Regions from separate parts of the Streptomyces sp. NPDC002018 genome, predicted to be linked through region 3. Evidence: riboswitches for the same ligand, from Rfam matches in the RefSeq annotation. Region 3 holds a riboswitch; each other region holds the start of a gene.
The links. A riboswitch is a leader RNA that binds a small molecule or an ion and turns the genes downstream of it on or off. The one in region 3 is predicted to bind thiamine pyrophosphate.
Positions count from the first base shown of each region.

Region 1: it holds a riboswitch for thiamine pyrophosphate, as region 3 does, so the genes downstream of both, thiC (phosphomethylpyrimidine synthase ThiC) here and ACFYYH_RS09915 (thiamine ABC transporter substrate binding subunit) in region 3, are expected to answer to the same signal.
Region 2: it holds a riboswitch for thiamine pyrophosphate, as region 3 does, so the genes downstream of both, thiO (glycine oxidase ThiO) here and ACFYYH_RS09915 (thiamine ABC transporter substrate binding subunit) in region 3, are expected to answer to the same signal.

Region 1 is NZ_JBIASO010000026.1:23,206-27,443, reverse strand. It holds gene ACFYYH_RS30800 (hypothetical protein) at 1-456, shown strand, start outside; gene thiC (phosphomethylpyrimidine synthase ThiC) at 639-2,432, opposite strand; TPP riboswitch at 2,425-2,571, opposite strand; gene ACFYYH_RS30790 (YibE/F family protein) at 2,643-4,106, shown strand; gene ACFYYH_RS30785 (SsgA family sporulation/cell division regulator) at 4,177-4,238, opposite strand, start outside.
Region 2 is NZ_JBIASO010000009.1:48,608-52,845, reverse strand. It holds gene ACFYYH_RS16760 (Rv2175c family DNA-binding protein) at 53-418, opposite strand; gene ACFYYH_RS16755 (NAD(P)/FAD-dependent oxidoreductase) at 587-1,798, opposite strand; TPP riboswitch at 1,964-2,077, shown strand; gene thiO (glycine oxidase ThiO) at 2,075-3,268, shown strand; gene thiS (sulfur carrier protein ThiS) at 3,265-3,483, shown strand; gene ACFYYH_RS16740 (thiazole synthase) at 3,490-4,238, shown strand, end outside.
Region 3 is NZ_JBIASO010000005.1:89,729-93,966, reverse strand. It holds gene ACFYYH_RS09925 (phosphatidate cytidylyltransferase) at 1-590, shown strand, start outside; gene rlmN (23S rRNA (adenine(2503)-C(2))-methyltransferase RlmN) at 729-1,835, shown strand; TPP riboswitch at 1,994-2,119, shown strand; gene ACFYYH_RS09915 (thiamine ABC transporter substrate binding subunit) at 2,226-3,317, shown strand; gene ACFYYH_RS09910 (ABC transporter permease) at 3,377-4,238, shown strand, end outside.

The DNA.
Region 1 (4,238 bases), on a different contig from region 3:
GGCTATCTCCTCAAGGCGCTCAGCCGGCCGCCCGCGTTCGCCGACAGCCTGCTCGCCGTCGGCTGGTTCTTCGCCGCCGTCACCGCGATAGGCCTCATGGCCGCCGCGGTGGGCCTGCTGATCACGGCCCTGCGCAACAGTTCGACCCAGCTTCCTGCCGAGACGCCGACGAGCGGTGAGCTGCCGGACGAGGTGGCCCGTGCGCGGGAGGCCTGGCGCCATGCCCTGCTGGAGCGGGGCATTCTGCCCTACCTGCGCGCCGCCCTGGCCGACCCGGGAGCGGATCCGGCGGCCTCGGGACCGGCCGCATCGCTGAAGCATCTGCCCAAGATCGGCTACAGCAGGCCGGACTTCAGCAGCCCGGACGAGGGAGCCACGGCCGGCCATCGTCCGAGCTTCACCAGCCCGGACTTCACCAGCCCCGACTTCGGCGGGCCGGACCACCGCCCGGAGTGACTCCCACGCCGGACAGCCGCGGTGGACAGAGGCAGCACGGCCGGAGTGAGCGGGCGACGACCGGCCGGAGCAGGCAGGCGCAGGCAGGCGCGGGACGGACCGGGTGTGTGCGCTCCGGACGGCCGGGGTGAGCGGTGGCGGTCCGACCGGGCCGCCACCGCTCCCGCACCGCGCGCCTGCGGTCAGTCCGCCAGCGGCAGATACACGCGGTTGCCGCTCGCCGCGAACTCCTTGGACTTCTCGAGCATGCCCGCCTCGATCTCCTCCGGACTCGCCTCCACGTCTCCGCCGAACCGCTCCGTGATGCTCCTGCTGATCTTCATCGAGCAGAACTTGGGCCCGCACATCGAGCAGAAGTGGGCCGTCTTCGCCGGTTCGGCCGGGAGGGTCTCGTCGTGGAACTCCCGGGCCGTGTCCGGGTCGAGGGCCAGATTGAACTGGTCCTCCCAGCGGAACTCGAACCGGGCGTCGGAAAGGGCGTCGTCCCAGGTCTGCGCCCCCGGGTGGCCCTTGGCGAGATCCGCCGCATGGGCCGCGATCTTGTAGGTGATGACACCGGTCTTGACGTCGTCCCGGTTCGGCAGACCGAGGTGCTCCTTGGGAGTGACGTAGCAGAGCATCGCCGTCCCCCACCACGCGATCATCGCCGCACCGATGCCGGAGGTGATGTGGTCGTACGCCGGAGCCACATCGGTCGTCAGCGGGCCGAGCGTGTAGAACGGCGCCTCCTCGCAAATCTCCTGCTGGAGGTCGATGTTCTCCTTGATCTTGTGCATCGGGACATGTCCCGGCCCTTCGATCATCGTCTGGACGCCCAGCCGCTTGGCGGTCGAGTTCAGCTCCCCGAGCGTGCGCAGCTCGGCGAACTGGGCCTCGTCGTTGGCGTCCGCGATGGAGCCCGGCCGCAGACCGTCACCCAGGGAGTACGTCACGTCGTAGGCCGCGAGGATCTCGCACAGCTCCTCGAAGTTCTCGTACAGGAACGACTCCTTGTGGTGCGCGAGACACCAGGCCGCCATGATCGAGCCGCCGCGCGAGACGATGCCCGTCTTGCGGCGCGCCGTCAGCGGTACGTACCGCAGCAGTACCCCGGCATGGACCGTCATGTAGTCGACGCCCTGCTCGGCCTGCTCGACGACCGTGTCCTTGTAGATCTCCCAGGTCAGTTCCTCGGCCTTGCCGTCGACCTTTTCGAGGGCCTGGTAGAGCGGCACGGTGCCGATGGGCACGGGGGAGTTGCGCAGCACCCACTCACGCGTGGTGTGGATATTGCGGCCGGTGGAGAGGTCCATGACCGTGTCCGCGCCCCAGCGCGTCGCCCAGGTCATCTTGTCCACCTCCTCCTCGATGGAGGAAGTGACCGCGGAGTTGCCGATGTTGGCGTTGACCTTCACCAGGAACCGCTTGCCGATGATCATCGGCTCGATCTCGGGGTGGTTGACATTGGCGGGCAGTACGGCGCGGCCCGCGGCGATCTCCTCGCGCACGGTCTCCGGGGACACGTTCTCGCGGATCGCGACATACTCCATCTCCGGAGTGATGTCCCCGCGCCGGGCGTACGCGAGCTGGGTCACCGCCTGTCCGCCGCGGCCCCGGCGCGGCTGGCGCGGCCGGCCGGGAAAGACCGCGTCGAGGTTGCGCAGTCCCCCGCGCGGCGCCGTGTGCTTGAGTCCGTCGTCCTCGGGGCGGACCGGCCGGCCCGCGTACTCCTCGGTGTCGCCCCGCCCGATGATCCAGTTCTCCCGCAGCGGCGCGAGACCGCGGCGTACATCGGTCTCGACGGCGGGATCGGTGTACGGCCCCGACGTGTCGTACAGCGTCACGTCCTGGCCGTTGGTGAGGTGCACCCGGCGGACCGGCACCTGGAGGTCGGGGCGCGAGCCCTGGACATATCCCTTGTGCCAGCCGATGGACCTCTGGGCCTCGATCGGATCTCCCGAATCGGAGGCAGGCGTGTGTGCGTCCTGAACGGTCATGAGACCTACTCCCTACGCCGGCATTACCCGGTAACAGGTTCAGCGGTCGGCGCAGCTCAGGGGGTCCAGGGGATACTCCCCGGGACTACACAGTCAGCGCCCTCTCAGCCCGGTGCTCCGAGCTCCCGCGTGTGCAAAAGGTGCCTCCACGCTAGCGTCATATCCGGCGTGCTGAACAGGGGGCCTTCTGCTTCTTGCGATGATCGGTCGGTGACCTCACCCCAGCAGACCCACGAATCGCATGGACACACGCACAGCCATGGCCCCGCCGCGCCGGTCTCCCAGCACCTTCGCAAGGTCATCGCCGCGGTCCTGATTCCGTTCGCGACCGCGGTGGTCGTAGGGCTGGCCGTGTTCTGGCCGGGTGGCGCGCCGGCCCACGAACGCAGCGGTGTCGGCTTCGACCGGCAGACCGAGCAGGGTCAGGTGGTCCAGATCGAGCGGGTGGACTGCAAGGACGTCAACGCCTCCCAGATCCCGTCCACCGGCGACACCTCGCAGCCCCAGGGGCGCGAGGCGGAGCAGGCGGAGAACGGTGATTGCGTCAAGGCCACGATCGAGGTGACCAGCGGCAAGGAGAAGGGCCGGACCTTCATCGAGATCGTCCAGCCTGACGCACCGCGGCAGTTTCACGTGAAACAAGGCGTCGTGGTGGCCTACGCACCCGACGCGCCCCGCGATCTCCAGTACTCCGTGACGGATGTGAACCGTAAGTTCCCCATGGCCCTGCTGGCGGGGATCTTCGCCCTGGCGGTGGTCGTGGTGGGGCGGCTACGTGGTGTCATGGCCCTGGTCGCACTCGCCGTCTCGTTCGCGGTGCTGACGCTGTTCATCCTGCCCGCGATCCTTCAGGGCTCGAATCCGCTGGTCGTGGCGGTGATCGGGGCCAGTGCGATCATGCTGCTGGCGCTCTATATGTGCCACGGTCTGACGGCCCGTACCTCGGTCGCGGTCCTCGGCACCCTGATCTCGCTGCTGCTGATCGGGCTCCTGGGATCACTCTTCATCGGCTGGGCGAGCCTGACCGGCAACACCGACGACAACACCGGGCTGATCCACGGGCTCTATCCCGGGATCGATATGAGCGGTCTGCTGCTGGCGGGTGTCATCATCGGCTCACTGGGTGTCCTCGACGATGTGACCGTCACCCAGACCTCGGCGGTCTGGGAGCTGCACCAGGCCGACCCCTCGATGGGGCCGCGTGCCCTCTACCGGGCGGGTATCCGTATCGGCCGGGACCATATCGCCTCGGTGGTCAATACGCTCGTCCTCGCCTACGCGGGCGCCGCGCTGCCGCTGCTGCTGCTCTTCTCGATCGCGCAGTCGGATGTGGGCACGGTCGCGAACAGTGAGCTGGTGGCGGAAGAGATCGTCAGGACCCTGGTGGGCTCGATCGGTCTGGTCGCATCGGTACCGGTGACCACGGCGCTGGCGGCGCTGGTGGTCTCCGCCGACCGGCCGGCGCCGGGAAACCCGCCGGTGGGCCCGTCGGAGGCCCTGCCTCCCGTACCGCCGTATCCGGCTCAGGGGAGCGTCCCGCCCTGGCCCGGGGGTCCGTCGGGCCCGGCGGGCCCCTCGGATCCGGAGGGGCCGGAGACGGCGCCCACACTGCCGGTACAGAGCGCGTCGGCGCGCAAACTGGGCGGCGGCAGGGGCCGGCGCCGCAGGAAGTAGTCCCTGCCCGGACTGCCCGGACATCGCTTTCGCCGCGAAGGATCACCCGGACGGCCCCGTTCCGCCGGGCTCAGCCGGCGTTCTCCTCGGCCAGAATCCGGCCGAGCTCCTCTTCGAGATTGCCTTCGAAGT
Region 2 (4,238 bases), on a different contig from region 3:
CCGCCGCGCGGCCACGAAGGCACCGCCGCACACCGCGAGAGTGGTGAATGGCTCAGACGGCGAGCGCCTGGGCCCGGCGCTTCACCTCCGTGCCGCGATTCTCGCTGAGCGCCTGCGCGGGCGTGCCCGGCAGGGTCGGGTCGGGGGTGAAGAGCCATTCGAGCATCTCTTCGTCGGCGAAGCCGTCGTCCCTCAGCAGCGTCAGGGTCCCGGCGAGGCCCTTGACGACCTTGCCGCCGTCGATGAAGGCTGCGGGCACCTGGAGCGTCCTGTTCTCGCCGCGGCGCACGGCGATGAGCTGCCCTTCCTTCACCAACTGGCGCACACGGGTCACCTCGACATCGAGGGCTTCCGCGATGTCGGGCAGGTGGAGCCAGGCGGGGACGAGAGCATCGATCTTTGCGTCAATCTCGGTCACAGGACAAGCGTGCCATCCCGGACTGACAGACGCCACGAACCGGCTCCGCCCGGAGCAGCCACCGCACCCGGCCGGGGACCGCCACAGAACCTGTCCGGGACCGGCACAGAACCCGTCCCGACCGGCACAGAACCCGTCCCGGACCGGCGCCTGCGGCCCGTCCTCGCGTCAGAGAACGGCCTGCCGCAGCGGTACGGCCGGATCGGCGGCCCGCGCCCCGTCCAGCCGTGCGCCCGTCTCCATCAGCTTGCGGCCCTGCGTCAGGTCACGCGGCCTGCCGACGGCGAGCAACGCCACCAGCGCGCCGTCCCGCAGCCACACCACCGACCAGGCGGCCTCCGCCGGATCGCCGCGCCACACCAGTGTGTCCGTCTCCGTGTGATGGCCCGCGTACTGCACGAACCGGCCGAACTGCTCCGACCAGAAGTACGGCACGGGATCGTAGCGCCGCCCGGTCTCGCCGACGGCCTGGGCGGCGACCGTACGGGGGCCCTGGAGCGCGTTGTCCCAGTGGTGCACGAGCAGTCGCTCGCCGTAACGGGCGGACGGGAAGGACGCGCAGTCACCGACCGCGTACACATCGGGCAGGGACGTCGCCAGCCGCTCGTCCGCGACGACCGCCCCGTCCGGGCCCAGCGCGATCCCGGAACCGGCCAGCCAGCCCGTCGAGGGGCGCGCCCCGATGCCCACGACCACCGCGTCGGCGGGCAGCCGCCGGCCGTCCGCCAGCACCACCGTGCCCGGCTCGACACCGGCCACCCGCACGCCCGTCAGCAGTTCGGCGCCGCTCTCCGCGTACCAGTGCGTCATGGGCGCGGCGACCTCGGCGGGCAGGGCGCCCGGAAGCGGCCGGTCCGCCGCCTCTACGACCGTCACGGCACACCCGGCCTCGCGGGCGGCGGTGGTGAACTCCGCGCCGATCCATCCCGCGCCGACGACCACGATCCCGTCCCGCCGTTCCAGGACGGGCCGCAGCGCCTCCGCGTCGTCCAGTGTGCGCAGCAGATGGACACCGGGCACCGACCCGGCGCCGGGCAGCCCGACCGGCTCCGCGCCGGTGGCGAGGACCAGGAGGTCGTACGGGACGGGCCCGGCCCCGGTGTCGACCTCCCGCGCGTCCGGGCGCAGGCCGGTCACCTCCACACCGAGCCTCAGCTCCACGGAGAGCGCCTCGAAGTCGATGTCGAAGGCCGAACCGTCCACCGTGCCCAGCAGCACCGCCTTGGAGAGCGGGGGCCGGTCGTACGGCGGATGGGGTTCCGCGCCGATCAGAGTGACCGGGCCCTCGAAGCCCTTCTCCCGCAGGGCCACGGCGGTCTGCACCCCCGCCATGCCCGCACCGACGATGACGACGCCCGGCTGTTCCCGCTGCTCACTCATCCGGTCACCTTAAGCAGCCGACGGGCCGTCGGGGGATGGGCTGTCCGGCTCCGGTTCCCGCCGGACCGGCCGCACGGACCCCGCACGGCCGGACCGCCGCCGCACGGTTGCGCCGCGGCCGGACGGCCTTACCCCGCGGCGGGCCGCGCGTTAGGCTGGCCGTCGACACTACCTCGCGGGAGCCCGGACGCACCGGGCTGAGAGGGAGGCTGGAGCGGCCTCCGACCGTACGAACCTGATCCGGGTCATGCCGGCGAAGGGAGGGGCTGGAAGCCCATGCAGTCGTCTCAGGAGAAGACCGGCTCCGATGTCCTGGTCATCGGGGGCGGGATCATCGGCCTGGTCACGGCCTGGCGGGCCGCGCGGCACGGACTGCGGACCGCCGTCGCCGACCCCGATCCCGGCGGTGGCGCCGCGCGGGTCGCGGCGGGCATGCTGGCCGCCGTCACCGAACTCCACCACGGGGAGCAGCTCCTGCTGGGGCTCAATCTCGCCTCGGCGGAGCGTTATCCGGCGTTCGTGGCCGAACTGGAGGAGGCGAGCGGCCAGGACACCGGCTACCGGGCCTGCGGCACACTCGCCGTCGCCCTCGATACCGACGACCGCGCCGAACTGCGCGAGCTCCACGCCCTCCAGCACCGCTCGGGCCTGACGTCCGAGTGGCTCACCGGGCGCGAGTGCCGACGGCTCGAACCGATGCTCGCGCCGGGTGTGCGCGGCGGTCTGCGGGTCGACGGCGACCACCAGATCGATCCCCGCCGGCTGGCCTCGGCCCTGGTCACGGCGTGCGAACGGGCCGGGGTGGTCCTCCACCGCTCCCGGGCCGAGCGGCTCTCCGTCGTACGGGACCGGGCCACCGGCGCCGTACTGGACGGCGGACACACGCTCACCGCGGACCAGGTGGTGCTGGCGGCCGGCAGTCTGAGCGGGCGGCTGGCCGGCGTCCCCGACGAGGTCCTGCCGCCGGTACGGCCCGTGAAGGGCCAGATCCTGCGGCTGACGGTGCCCCGTCCGTACGCGCCCTTCCTGTCCAGAACGGTACGGGCCGTGGTGCGCGGCAGCCAGGTCTATCTGGTGCCGCGCGAGAACGGCGAGCTGGTCGTCGGCGCCACCAGCGAGGAACTGGGCTGGGACACCACGGTCACCGCGGGCGGGGTGTACGAACTGCTGCGGGACGCCCATGAACTGGTCCCCGGCATCACCGAACTGCCGCTCACCGAGACCCGCGCGGGACTGCGCCCCGGCTCGCCCGACAACGCGCCGCTGCTGGGGCCGACCGCGCTGCCGGGGCTGCATCTCGCGACCGGGCACTACCGCAACGGGGTGCTGCTCACGCCCGTCACCGGCGACGCGCTGGCGGCGGTGCTGACCACGGGCGAACTCCCCGAGGTGGCCCGCCCCTTCAGCCCGCGCCGCTTCACCTCCGAACCGCAGGACCTCACCTCCGTACCGCGGGAGCTGACCGTATGAGCACCTCAGTCCGTGTGACCGTCTCCCTGAACGGCGAGTCCCGTGATCTCGCCCCGGGCACCACCCTCGACCTCGTGGTCCGCTCCCTCACCCCCGCGCCCTCGGGTGTCGCCGCCGCCGTCAACGAGACGGTGGTGCCGCGCGGCCGCTGGTCCGGCACCGTGCTCGCCGACGGCGACCGCGTGGAAGTCCTCACCGCGGTCCAGGGAGGCTGAGCCGCCATGGCCGACGACCGGCTGACCATCGCCTCCACCGTCCTCAACTCCCGGCTGATCATGGGGACGGGCGGGGCGCCCAGCCTGGAGGTGCTGGAACGGTGTCTGACCGCCTCCGGCACCGAACTCACCACCGTCGCGATGCGCCGCCTCGACCCCACGGTCCGGGGCTCGGTCCTCTCCGTGCTCGACTCCCTGGGCATCCGCGCCCTGCCCAACACGGCGGGCTGCTACACCGCGGGCGAGGCGGTCCTGACCGCCCGGCTCGCGCGCGAGGCGCTCGGTACGGAGTGGATCAAGCTGGAGGTGGTCGCGGACGAACGGACCCTGCTGCCCGACCCGATCGAGCTGCTGGAGGCGGCCGAGACCCTGGTCGACGACGGGTTCACGGTGCTGCCGTACACCAACGACGATCCCGTGCTCGCCAGAAAGCTGGAGGACGTGGGCTGCGCCGCGATCATGCCGCTCGGTTCGCCGATCGGCTCGGGCCTCGGCATCCGCAACCCGCACAACTTCCAGCTCATCGTGGAACGGGCGAACGTACCCGTGATCCTCGACGCGGGCGCGGGCACCGCGTCGGACGCGGCGCTGGCGATGGAACTGGGGTGTGCGGCGGTGATGCTGGCGTCGGCGGTGACCAGGGCGCGGGAGCCGGTGCTGATGGCGGAGGCGATGCGGCACGCGGTGGAGGCGGGACGGCTGGCGTACCGCGCGGGCCGGATTCCGCGCCGGCACTTCGCGTGGGCGTCGTCGCC
Region 3 (4,238 bases):
GCTACGCGCGCGGCGCCGAGGGCGCCTGGGTCGCGATGGCCCTCACGGCGCTCGCGGTGCTGGTCTGGCGGATGACGCAACGGCCCGAGGGCTATCTCAAGGACGTCACCGCAGGGGTCTTCGCGGCGTTCTACGTACCGTTCCTGGCCACCTTCGTGACGATGATGCTCACGGCGGACGACGGCCCCCGACGGGTCCTGATGTTCCTGGTGCTCACGGTCGTCAGCGACACCGGCGCGTACGCGGTCGGCTGGCGGTTCGGTACGCACAAGCTCGCACCGCGCATCAGCCCCGGCAAGACCAGGGAGGGACTGGCCGGAGCGATCGTCTTCGCGATGGTGGCGGGCGCGCTCTGCATGGAGTTCCTGATCCGGGACGGGATCTGGTGGCAGGGGCTGCTGCTGGGGCTGGCGGTCGCCGCCAGTGCCACGCTCGGCGATCTCGGTGAGTCCATGATCAAGCGGGATCTCGGGATCAAGGACATGGGCACCCTGCTGCCCGGTCACGGCGGCATCATGGACCGGCTCGACTCCCTGCTGCCCACGGCGCCGGTGGTCTGGCTGCTGCTGGTGATCTTCGTGGGGACCTGACCGGGCACCCGGTGGCCGTCGGCCGCCGGTTCGCTCCACTCGGCCGGAACGTCTCCGACCAGGCCGGATACCGTACGGGGGTCCGTTGTCCACAGGGCAGCGGGCCCCCTGCCGTTCGTCTGCGACACTGGATCCACCATGCCTGTACCTGGAGAACTGACTTTTGTCGCGCCCCGCGGAGCCACGAAGCCCCCGCGGCATCTCGCCGACCTCACCCCCGCCGAGCGCCGCGAGGCCGTCGCTGCGATCGGCGAGAAGGCGTTCCGTGCGAACCAGCTTTCGCAGCACTACTTCGCGCGGCTCACCCACGATCCCGAGCAGTGGACGGACATCCCGGCCGCCGCGCGTCAGAGGCTCGCGGCGGAGCTGCTGCCCGATCTGATGTCGGTGGTGCGGCACATCTCCTGCGACGACGACACCACGCGCAAGACGCTCTGGCGGCTGCACGACGGCACTCTGGTCGAGTCCGTGCTGATGCGCTATCCGGACCGGGTGACGATGTGCATCTCGTCGCAGGCGGGCTGCGGGATGAACTGCCCGTTCTGCGCCACCGGACAGGCCGGTCTCGACCGCAATCTGTCCACCGCCGAGATCGTGCACCAGATCGTGGACGGGATGCGCGCCCTGCGCGACGGCGATGTGCCCGGCGGGCCCTCCCGGCTGTCGAACATCGTCTTCATGGGCATGGGCGAGCCGCTCGCCAACTACAAGCGGGTGGTCGGCGCGATCCGCCGGCTGACCGATCCCGAGCCCGACGGGCTGGGGCTGTCGCAGCGCGGGATCACGGTCTCCACGGTCGGTCTGGTGCCCGCGATGCTGCGCTTCGCCGACGAGGGCTTCAAGTGCCGGCTCGCGGTCTCGCTGCACGCGCCCGACGACGAGCTGCGCGACACCCTCGTCCCGGTCAACACACGCTGGAAGGTGCGGGAAGTGCTGGACGCGGCGTGGGAGTACGCCGAGAAGTCCGGCCGCCGGGTCTCCATCGAGTACGCCCTGATCCGTGACATCAACGACCAGGCCTGGCGCGGTGACCGGCTGGGCCGGCTGCTCAAGGGCAAGCGGGTGCACGTCAATCTGATCCCGCTCAACCCGACCCCGGGCTCGAAGTGGACGGCGTCGCGCCCCGAGGACGAGAAGGCCTTCGTGGAGGCGATCGCTTCCCACGGGGTGCCCGTGACCGTACGGGACACCCGGGGCCAGGAGATCGACGGAGCGTGCGGGCAGTTGGCCGCGTCGGAGCGGTAGTCCCACGGGCGCCCCGGTGGGCGGGCCGCGCGGTGAGGGGTGCCGTGCGGGATGGTGACCGTGGGGGAGACGGTCGTACGGGAAGCCACCTACGGAAGGCGAAGCCGGACCGAGCCCGGACATGAGGTACATGTAGCCTGGGCGCGAACGCATTGCATATGTTCCGACAGGGGAGCGCCACAGCGCTGAGAGTGTGGCACATGTCCGTGAGAGCGGGCAGCGGCCGCAGACCCTCTGAACCTCGCCCAGGTCATTCTGGGTAGGAAGTTCGGTCACCACTCGAGCTGTTGCGCCCTGCCCGCGGTCCGGTCCGTCCGGACCGCGGGCAGGGCCGCGTCTTCTCCTGGACATCCAGGAGGAAAATCAGTGAGCACCATCAGCGTCAGAAGGATGGCGGTCGCCGCGGTCGCCGCCGCGCTCGGTGTCTCGTCGCTCGCCGCCTGCGGCGGGTCCGACGACTCCGCGTCGTCCGGCGGCGGCGGTCAGGGCGGCAGCGGTACGTCGAAGACCGTCACCCTCGTCAGCCACGACTCGTTCAACGCCTCTCCCGCCGTGCTCAAGGAGTTCACGAAGCGGACCGGCTACACGGTCAAGGTGCTGAAGAGCGGGGACGCGGGCGAGGCCCTCAACAAGGAGATCCTCACCAAGGGTTCGCCCCAGGGCGATGTCTTCTTCGGTGTCGACAACACCCTGCTCTCCCGCGCCCTCGACAACGGCCTGTTCACGCCGTACGAGGCGAAGGGCCTCGACCGGGTCGAGGCGGCCACCCGGCTCGACCGGGACAAGAACCGGGTCACCCCGGTCGACACCGGCGATATCTGTGTCAACTACGACAAGAAGTACTTCGCGGACAAGAAGCTCGCGCCGCCGCGGTCCTTCGACGATCTGATCAAGCCGCGGTACCGCGATCTGCTGGTCACCGAGAACGCCGCGACCTCCTCGCCCGGCCTCGGCTTCCTGCTCGGCACGGCCGCGCGCTACGGCGACGACGGCTGGCAGGACTACTGGAAGAAGCTCAAGGACAACGGCGTCCAGGTCGTGGACAGCTGGGAGCAGGCCTACAACGAGAACTTCTCGGGCTCGGCCGGCGGCAGGAAGGCCAAGGCCGACCGCCCGCTCGTCGTCTCGTACGCCTCCAGCCCGCCCGCCGAGGTGCTGTACGCCGAGCCGCGGCCGAAGGAGGCCCCGACGGGGGTCTCCACCGGCACCTGCTTCCGGCAGATCGAGTTCGCCGGGCTGCTCACGGGCGCGAAGAACGAGGCGGGCGGCAAGGCCCTGCTGGACTTCCTGATCAGCACGGAGTTCCAGGCGGACATGCCGCTCACCATGTTCGTCAACCCGGTCGTCCAGGACGTCCCGCTGCCCGAACTGTTCACGCGGTTCGGCGCGACGGTCGACAAGCCGGAGACAATGGCGCCCGACAGGATCGCCGCCGGCCGCGAGCAGTGGATCCAGTCGTGGTCCTCCCTCGTGGTGAAGTAGCCCCGCACACCGGGGCCCGGGGACGGGCCGGGCGCGCGAACGCCGTCCGGCTCGCCCTCATGGCGGTGCCCGTCGCGTTCTTCGCGGTGTTCTTCGCCTATCCCGTGGCCTCGATCGTCGGCCGGGGGCTCACGGCCGACGGCGTCTGGCGCCCCGGCCGCGTCGGTGACGTACTGAGCCGTCCCGACATCCTCGACGTCCTGTGGTTCACCACCTGGCAGGCGCTCGCCTCCACCGCGCTCACCCTGCTGATCGCGCTGCCCGGGGCGTATGTCTTCGCGCGCTTCGACTTCCCCGGCAGACATCTGCTGCGCGCGGTGGTCACCGTGCCGTTCGTCCTGCCGACCGTGGTCGTCGGTACGGCCTTCCTGGCGCTGCTCGGGCGCGGCGGACTGCTCGACGAGCTGTGGGGCGTACGGCTCGACACCACCGTCTGGGCGATCCTTCTCGCCCATGTCTTCTTCAACTACGCCGTGGTCGTGCGGACCGTGGGCGGTCTGTGGGCCCAGCTCGACCCGCGCCAGGAGGAGGCCGCGCGGGTGCTGGGCGCGGGCCGCCTCGCGGCCTGGTGGCGGGTCACGCTGCCGGCCCTCGCCCCCGCCGTGGCCGCCGCCGCGCTGATGGTCTTCCTCTTCACCTTCACCTCCTTCGGCGTCGTCCAGATCCTGGGCGGCCCCGCCTACTCCACCCTGGAGGTGGAGATCTACCGCCAGACCGCGCAACTGCTCGATCTGTCCACCGCCGCCGTGCTGACCCTCGTGCAGTTCGCGGCGGTCGGCGGGGTGCTGGCGGTGCACGCCTGGACCGTACGCAGACGGGAGGGCGCGCTGCGGCTGGTCGACCCGGCGGGGACCGCGCGCCGGCCGCGCGGAGCCGGGCAGTGGACCCTGCTCGGCGGGGTGCTCACCACCGTGCTGCTGC